2 regions of the Lysinibacillus sp. NPDC096212 genome follow, and region 1 is predicted to be linked to the other one. Evidence: riboswitches for the same ligand, from Rfam matches in the RefSeq annotation. Region 1 holds a riboswitch; the other holds the start of a gene.
The links. A riboswitch is a leader RNA that binds a small molecule or an ion and turns the genes downstream of it on or off. The one in region 1 is predicted to bind FMN.

Region 1 (4,435 bases):
AGTACATTTATGAGTAATAACATAAATACACTTACGGATATTTTCCCCATTGTCTAAAAAAATATTCAAGAAAACTTTAATGTTTATAATACTTTTTCAGAATAATTCATCTGCGAAATTTTCATACTATTATTAGGAAAAATTTATCCAATCATCTTCTTTAAATTTGCCATTTCAATAGCGGACATTGCTGCATCATAGCCTTTATTTCCTGATTTAGTCCCTGCACGCTCAATCGCTTGTTCAATATTTTCTGTAGTTACAATGCCAAAAATAACAGGTACATTTGTAGTTAGTGACACATTTGCAATTCCTTTTGCTGATTCATTACATACATAATCATAATGTGTTGTTGAGCCACGGATTACTGTACCTAATCCAATAATTGCATCATATTTCTTTGTTTCAGCTAACTGTTTCGCGATGAATGGCACTTCAAATGCACCAGGAACCCATGCTACATCGATAGAATTCTCATCCACACCATGACGCTTTAAACCATCTAATGCACCGTCTAATAATTTGCTTGTAATAAATTCGTTGAAACGACCAACTACTACTGCTATTTTTAAATCCGTACCAATTAATTGTGCTTCAAATGTTTTAACCATTTTGAATCTCTCCTTTATTATTTAGTCTAATCATCATAACGTGGGGTTGATTTCCGTTCCGACTGGGCGCTTTGTTATTGCTGTCGCTACGCTTTCGCGCAGAGCAGAGCTTCCTGAGGGCGTCCGATGAGCCCCTTCGCTTGCGCTCCAGGGTCTCGGGCCAACACGATGTTGATCACGAATTATCACAGGACGTGATGGTTTTAGCCTTCGTTCCTCTATCCGCTAATCCTCAAGGAGTCGCCCAGTCTCCACTCCAATCAACTTATATACATAAAGTACGTTTTAACAAATGTCATTCCAAACTTTTGTTGATGATCCTTTATATTGTCTGTGTGTTTTCTTCCATTATTTGTTTAAGACGATAAGTGGCCAATGCTTCAATTGAAATCATTTTTAAATCATGTTGCGCTGCATATTTAACAAGGTCATTAAAGCGTAGCATTTTGCCATTGTCCCCCATAATTTCACAAATAATGCCCGCAGGAATACTATGACACAGCTTGGCCAAATCAATTGTAGCTTCCGTATGTCCTCTACGCTCTAATACACCATTGTCCTTTGCAATTAACGGGAATACATGGCCCGGTCTACGAAAATCCGCAGCTTTTGCCTGTGGTTTTAGCATTTTTTGTATAGTCATTGCCCGTTCAAAGGCGCTAATTCCAGTTGTTGTGTCTACATGATCTATACTAACGGTAAATGCCGTTTGATGATTATCAGTATTAATACTAACCATTGGCTTTAATGCTAATTTTTGTGCAAGCTCCTGTGAAATCGGCGTACAAATAAGACCTCTTCCATAGGTCGCCATAAAGTTAATCGTTTCTGGGGTCATAAATTCCGCAAGTGCGAGTAAGTCCCCTTCGTTTTCTCGGTCCTCATCATCTACTACGATAATCATCTTCCCTTGTTTTAAATCCTCTATTGCTTCTTCAATTGAATGTAGCAATATCGCCACCTCCAGTTCTTAAAGTGTTATTAGATCAATTATGCCTCGGCATAATTGCGTCCGGATTGCTTAGGCCTGCAAGCATGACGTTGGTCACTCAACCGTTTCCACAGAACGTGGCGTTCTTAGACTAAGTTCCTCTATTTCAGCGGATGTTTTTTGTACCGAAAGCGTAGCGACAGGTACAGATGTTTTGGCTTCGCTGAAAGAAGTTAAAACCCGTTTTTTGCTAAGAAGTCTCTTGAAATGGTTGGTTCCTGTCCATACTTAAGTTGATGCAAAATGTATTTTCCAACTAAATCGGTTTCTATATTGACGAGATCACCAATTTTTTTCATACCTAAAATTGTTTCCTTGTATGTGTGAGGTATCAGTGATACTGTGACACCGTTTTTCTCAACCTGAAAGAGTGTTAGACTCGTTCCGTCAATTGTGATGGAGCCCTTTGGAATACAGTAGCTCGTTAACTCCTTCGATAGTTCAATATCAATATAGACTGCATTTGCTAATGGCCGCTTGCGCACTATTTTCCCTACCCCGTCAACATGTCCGGATACAAAATGACCACCGAAACGTCCATTAGCTGACATAGCGCGTTCTAAATTTACCGGATCTCCAACTGCGAGCTGCTGTAAATTTGTTGCGCTCACTGTTTCAGGCATTACATCCATCGTTAGCTCTTGTTCATTAAAATATATCACTGTTAAACAAACACCATTGACCGCTATACTGTCCCCTAGCTTTACATCCTCTACCATTTTCTTTGAAATAACGGTGATTTTCATACTTTGTCGATCGCTTTGCATGGTTTTTACGGTGCCAATATCCTCAACAATTCCTGTAAACATTTTTTCACCTGCTTTCATTCATTTAATAATTTCCGCTCAAACAAAAAACCCCTTAGAATAAAGGGGTTTGGGAGTTCATATACATAAGACGTCAACAAATAAACCTTATGGATATAATATTTTTTCCATAGGCTGTCATCTCATCGTTCTTCTCCCATCCAGACTGTCACTGTCGGTTTTGGATTTGCACCAAATCAGCTTGCGCTCACGGACTTTGAATTTCTTCATCACCGCCGATTGGGAATTTCACCCTACCCCGAAGAACTACTGCTATTCAATTTTTTAGCCAAATAAAACAAAAACTACTTCCCGACTATAAAATGGGAAGTAGTTAACATAAAAGCATACTCAAATACACCTTATAAACTCAAGCGAATTTAAAAAGCTCACACTTTTACCCTTCTCCCATCCAGACTATAACTGTCGGTTTTGGATTTGCACCAAATCAGCTTGCGCTCACGGACTTTGAATTTCTTCATCACCGCCGATTGGGAATTTCACCCTACCCTGAAGGATATTTTTATTTAGCTAGTTCTTACGATAACACTAATTTATTTTATTATCCAGATAATTCTTTATAAATTTTTTCTATAATTCATTTCACATTCGCAAGTTTGCCTATCGTTGCGTTTGTAAATTGCTACAAAAACAATAAATTTATACAGTCAAACTACCATCAACAGAGACAACAGCACCAGCCATGAAGCTTGCTTTATCTGATGCTAAGAATAGGACCGCTTCTGCAACTTATTCTGGTTCACCATGGCGTCCCATACATACACGTGACATTTCTTCTGGTACGTACCCTGTTTTTTCAAGTGTTTCACCAACACTTTGAAATAATGGTGTAACGATGCCGCCTGGACACACAGCATTAATACGAATACTTTTATTTGCATACTCGACCGTGACGCCTTTCGTTAAACCGATTACCGCATGTTACTTGCGGAATATACAGCGATACTGTGTTCTGAACGAATACCTGCCGATGAAGCAGTATTAATAATCGATCCTTTATCCTGCTTTTCCATTACTGGATTAACACATTTCATGCCAAACCATTCCTCTTTTGATTAAATACTGCCTAACCTGGCCAGTATCAATTCAACTATCGCGTCCTGAATAATGGCGATTTCTCCTATATTTTTTCGCTTCCTTCACATGCTATGTTGTACCATCCCATTTGTCATAAGCAAAAAATTAATAAACACTTACATAATGAATAACAATAATTTAATTATGCTAAAACTAACTAAGTAAGCTAAAATCTACTATATAATTAAGGAACCTCTATTCAATTAGCACGTTACTTTATAATGGCATTTTTTAAATCTGCTTGACATTAAAAAATTAGTGATATTGTGAGTCATTTTCGTGCCATTTTAACAATGAACGCATAAGTACAATCAGATTCCTTTCTCACATTGGAGGCTTTTTATTGCAAAACATCTTGAAAAAAAAATCTAAATTTATATTTTATACCTTTATCGCAATTTGCTTTATCGCTTCTGTTTTTTTCGTTTATCACAACGAAGCATTTTATGATCGTCCAATTGCGGAAGTTATAAAAACGGAATTAAAAGAATCAAACCCTGTAACAGATATGTATGAAAATGAAGATCATTTATATACTCAGCAAATTACAGCTGTATTAAAAAATGGTGAAAAAAAAGGTAAGCTTATTCATTTTACAAATGAGTATTCAGCATCTGGGGCTTTTGATCAAGAGTACCATGTTGGGAATAAATTATTTGTTTCCATTAAAGTAAATACAGACAAAAATGGAGATTTAACTGGGGCTATTTTAGACGTGAAACGTGATCAGTTTGTCTTGATAGTGGCGTGGATTTTTATTTTTGCTTTGCTAATTGTCGGTAAAAGACAAGGATTATTTTCAATCATCAGTTTAATTGTAAATTCGCTTGTATTATCATACGCTTTGGATTTATATATAAATTCTAATATAAATTTGATATTTATTAGCGGGGTATGTGTTCTTTTATTTACGGTCATTTCTTTAATTC
Region 2 (4,435 bases), on a different contig from region 1:
GCCCATTTGACTTCCTATTAATAATTCCTTCTTCACAAATTCTTTATCAACTACATACGCAATAAAGATAGCAATCAATAAGTTACCCAACGGAAGCATTAAATTAGAAACTAAAAAGTCAGTTGCATCAAAAATTGTTTTTCCAAAAATTGATACATCAGCTAATGTACTTGATGAAAGTGCTGCAGGAATCGCTGCAATAAAGACTACTACACCTAGTAGCATCGTCAATGCAGAACGAGACATACGTCCCTTCTCCATAAATGCCGCTACGATAATTTCATATAAACTGAAGGAAGAAGTTAGCGTTGCGAATAAAAATAATAATAAAAACATCGCTAAGAATATTTCACCAAATGGCATTTGACTAAATGCTGTTGGCAGAACCGTAAATAATAAGCCTGGTCCAGATGCCGGTTCTAAATCAAAAGCAAATACAACAGGGAAAATGGCTAATCCTGCTAAAAACGATACAAGCACAGTGAGAAGAACAACAGAGCCTGCGGAATTAGGTAAGCTCACATCTTTCTTTAAATAGGAGCTGTACGTCACAAGACAAGAAAATCCTACTGCTAAGCCAAAGAAGGACTGCCCTAACGCTTCCAATATAGCCTTTCCAGTTATATTAGAAAAGTCAGGCCACAAGAAGAATTTAACCCCTTCCATTGCTCCATCTAATGTTAAAGCCCTCACAACAAGCACAATAAACATAATGAATAATAAAGGCATCATCCACTTATTGGCCTTCTCTATACCATTTTGCACGCCAAGTGAAATGACTAATACATTTACTAGCGTAAACAGCCCTAAACCTAGCAATGTAATCCAAGGTGTTCCTACAATCTTTGCAAATAGTTCACTAGGATCCACGGAAGGATCAATAACAGCCCCAGTCACACCAAGGCCACTATATATAAAAATCCAACCTCCTACAACACTATAAAAACTTAATAATAAAAAACAGCCGAGCACACCCATACGACCAACCCAAGCCCAACCTGTTTTAGTAGGTGCAATTTTTTTATAGGCAGTCACAGCCTCAGACTGTGTACCACGACCTAAAATATATTCTGATAATAACATCGGTAAACCAATCAACAATGTAAATAGCACAAAAATCAGGAAAAATGCTCCCCCGCCACTTTGTCCAGTAACATATGGAAGCTTCCAAATTGCCCCCAGTCCGATTGCAGCTCCAGCCGATGCTAAAATAAAGCCTAGTTTACTAGACCACTGACTCTTTTTTTCACTCATCTCTTCAAACTCCTCTAACTTACTCAACTCTTCCTTATTCTACAATAAAATAATACAGTCGACTACATTAATTCTATATGTTACTTTTGCGTAATATTATCCAACACCTCAACCATTCTACATAAAAAACCTCGAACGCTTAACAGCTCGAGGTCTCATCCTAATTATTTTGTTAAATACATAGAACGCTGATGATCAATCCATTTACGCATTGTTGTGAATAGTAATGCCATGATGATAGTAATTAAAATACCTTTCACAATGTTAAATGGCAAAATACCAGCTACGATCATTTTATATAGTGAATCACCTACAACAGGCTCCATACCTAAAAAGTAAGTGTACATAGGTAAAAATACTGCATAGTTAAGGATGCTCATTCCTACTGCCATTACAATTGTTCCAGCAGCTAAACCTCCGATAAGGCCCTTAACTGTTTTGGAGCGATTAAAAACAAAGCTCACTGGTAAAATAAATAAAATACCTGTTGCAAAGTTCGCGATATGTCCTACCGGTACTCCCGTTGGCGTGCCTGAGAAAACCCAGTCCAACACATTTTTAAATAATTCTACTAAAATCCCCGCTACAGGTCCCATAGTGATTGCTGCTAGTAATGCTGGCATATCACTGAAGTCCACTTCCAAAAACATTGGAAATGGCGGAATCGGGAAATTAAAAAGCATTAATAAAAACGAAATACTGCTCAGCATACCAATCGTAATATACGATTGAAGTTTAACATTTTTCTTCATAGAAAACTCTCTCCTCTTTGCTGATTCAATCTCGCAAGAAGAAAGGTTACGACCTAATCAATTATTATCATGAAAAAACCCTTATGCAAAAGAGCATAAGGGAGAATAGGCATGATTAAAAAACGCCATTAATTAACTATTTTCTGAGCATACGCTGTGTGAAACCACATCGAAAAAACGCTCGTACATAGCTAAATTCATAACAATGAATGACGATCGCACCTCCATCTTCTCCCATCCAGACTTTAACTGTCGGCCTTGGAATTGCACCAAGTCAGCCATGCAAAAAAATTATTTGCACAGGTCGCGGGCTGAAGAGCCTTTAGTAAATCATGCGAGCTAATATGTCTTAAAGGAAACATTAGCGATTTACAACTCTATTACCGCCGGTCGGGATTTTCACCCTGCCCCGAAGATGAATCATTATTTTTTTATTTCATAGCCTTACTATAATGAATTATTAGAGAAAAGTAAATAGCTTTGCTTTAAAAAAATCCGATTAAACTTGTATGCTTTAATAAATACTCGTGAAAAGTAGCTTAAATCCTTATTCATCTCATCACCTATAGAGGCGAGAGACTTCGTAGGTGACGCTTCGCTTTCGCTACTGAAAATAATTGCTAAGTTAAATGACAAGAGCATTCACGCACATATAGTGGCGAGAATGCTCCAAAAATTTATTTATGTTCTGTTCGTCTATTTGTTGTTAGGCTGTTTATGGCATATATCGTTTATTGGCTCCTACAGGCTTTGGCAAGAATTTTTTTAAATCAAATCCTTCCCAGGTTTCCTGTACAACATTGTCTAAACGTATTTGTTGATCAAAGCTTGCAGCAGTGAGCATCATAGCTTCTATCAGTTGAGTTGCACGAACAGTATCCATGGTCGTTAAATCAAGCGGCTCATCAAATGTAACAATAACGCCTTCTGCTACTTCTTTTACAGTGTATGCTATATTTTCTGGTACAACTGAAACGTATACATCATCATTTTTATTTCGCATATCGGTAAGCGCTTCTGTTACAGTGGGAAAAGTCTTACGAGAATCGGGTGATAAATATTCAGCTCCATTTTCATCTTTATATAAATAATAATTAAAATGATTTGAGCTTGTTAATGCCTTAGGATTACTTGGCTCTTCTTCCTTGGAAAATTTGTAGGCTGTACCATCAGGATTTTCAAACTCAATATCTTTATACTCTGAATCTGAGAATGTATCCTGTAAAGTCTCTAAATATTCATTAGTATCTGCTGAAGCAACATCATAATCATTTTTCTCCGGCAATACATGAACTAGTTTATCGCCCTTCTCCTTCAATTCTCCTTTATATGGATGATAGTTAGTAAAACCATTTGCTTTCTCATCAATTTGCGGCGCATACTTTTCATACATTTGTAATGTTGTAGGCTTTTTCTTCGGAAAATCAGTGGCAACTCGTTCATTTGGAATGATATACGTCATCGGTACGCTTTTCTTATCACGATTTGCCAAACCAATATGAAACACTACTGCTTCTGTTAAATCTTCCTCATAAACAGATGATCGTAGAGACATAATCCTTGAATGTTTTGCTACTATGTTGTTGGATTCCATAATCTTATCCTGGTTGACAAAGCTTTTCGCTGCTCGACTATCCTGCGATGTTGAATATTGAGAGGTTTCAGGAGCATTAGCCTGGTCTAATTTTGCATCATTATGATTCATGAACATAGAGCCTGTAATTACTGTTAAAGCGAAAACTGCTGCAACACTCATAAAGATTGGCCATTTACGAACTTTCTTCTTTGTTGTTGCAGTCTCGGTACTTTCTTGTTGCGTAGGAATACTGTGTTGTTGCTCTTGCGATGTTATTTCATCATCTATTGGTTGTTGTATAGCTTCTTGAAGATGGACATTATCCTGCAAGCGAGCATCTGTCAATAATCGATTTAATATTTCTTCTTTTGAACGGCGGTCAGAAAGCTTAGGGGCATTATTTAATAGATGCTCAAGTTGATCATCATCAAATTGGTTATGTGTCATTGCCGTTTCGCCTCCTGTTCTCTAACCTGTTGTAGCTGTTGCCGTAAAAATTTAATGGCACGATGCTGAGTGGTTTTTACCTTCGCTTCTGTCCAATCTAGTATTTGTGCAGTTTCTGCAATCGATAAGTCTTGAAAGTAGCGCATAATAATGACCATTTTTTGGTCACCTGTACAGTGTTCGAGTGCTACTTGCACCTGCATAAATTCATCACTGGCCTGCAATACGTCCTCCGGTGATGGTGTGGTTGAATGTAGCTGTTCCGTTTCCCAATCAAAAAAATCAAGTGAATGTTTTTGACGTACAGCCTGCTTTCTAAAATGATCAATAGCGACATTTTTAGCAATAGCAAAAAGCCAAGTCTTTTCACTGCTATTTCCTGCGAACTGATCATATGAGCGCAATA

Region 2: another riboswitch for FMN. It lies ahead of ACIQ7T_RS17335 (ECF transporter S component); the one in region 1 lies ahead of ribE (riboflavin synthase).

What each region holds. Positions count from the first base shown of each region.
Region 1 is NZ_JBIWFQ010000003.1:228,763-233,197, reverse strand. Features, by position in the region: gene ribH (6,7-dimethyl-8-ribityllumazine synthase) at 144-611, opposite strand; partial or broken gene ribB (3,4-dihydroxy-2-butanone-4-phosphate synthase) at 973-1,563, opposite strand; gene ribE (riboflavin synthase) at 1,776-2,411, opposite strand; FMN riboswitch at 2,554-2,679, opposite strand; FMN riboswitch at 2,805-2,930, opposite strand; gene ACIQ7T_RS04525 (hypothetical protein) at 3,159-3,296, opposite strand; gene ACIQ7T_RS04520 (SDR family NAD(P)-dependent oxidoreductase) at 3,341-3,463, opposite strand; gene ACIQ7T_RS04515 (YibE/F family protein) at 3,850-4,435, shown strand, end outside.
Region 2 is NZ_JBIWFQ010000018.1:67,794-72,228, forward strand. Features, by position in the region: gene ACIQ7T_RS17330 (sodium-dependent transporter) at 1-1,254, opposite strand, end outside; gene ACIQ7T_RS17335 (ECF transporter S component) at 1,419-2,006, opposite strand; FMN riboswitch at 2,229-2,427, opposite strand; gene ACIQ7T_RS17340 (RNA polymerase subunit sigma) at 2,722-4,029, opposite strand; gene sigX (RNA polymerase sigma factor SigX) at 4,026-4,435, opposite strand, start outside.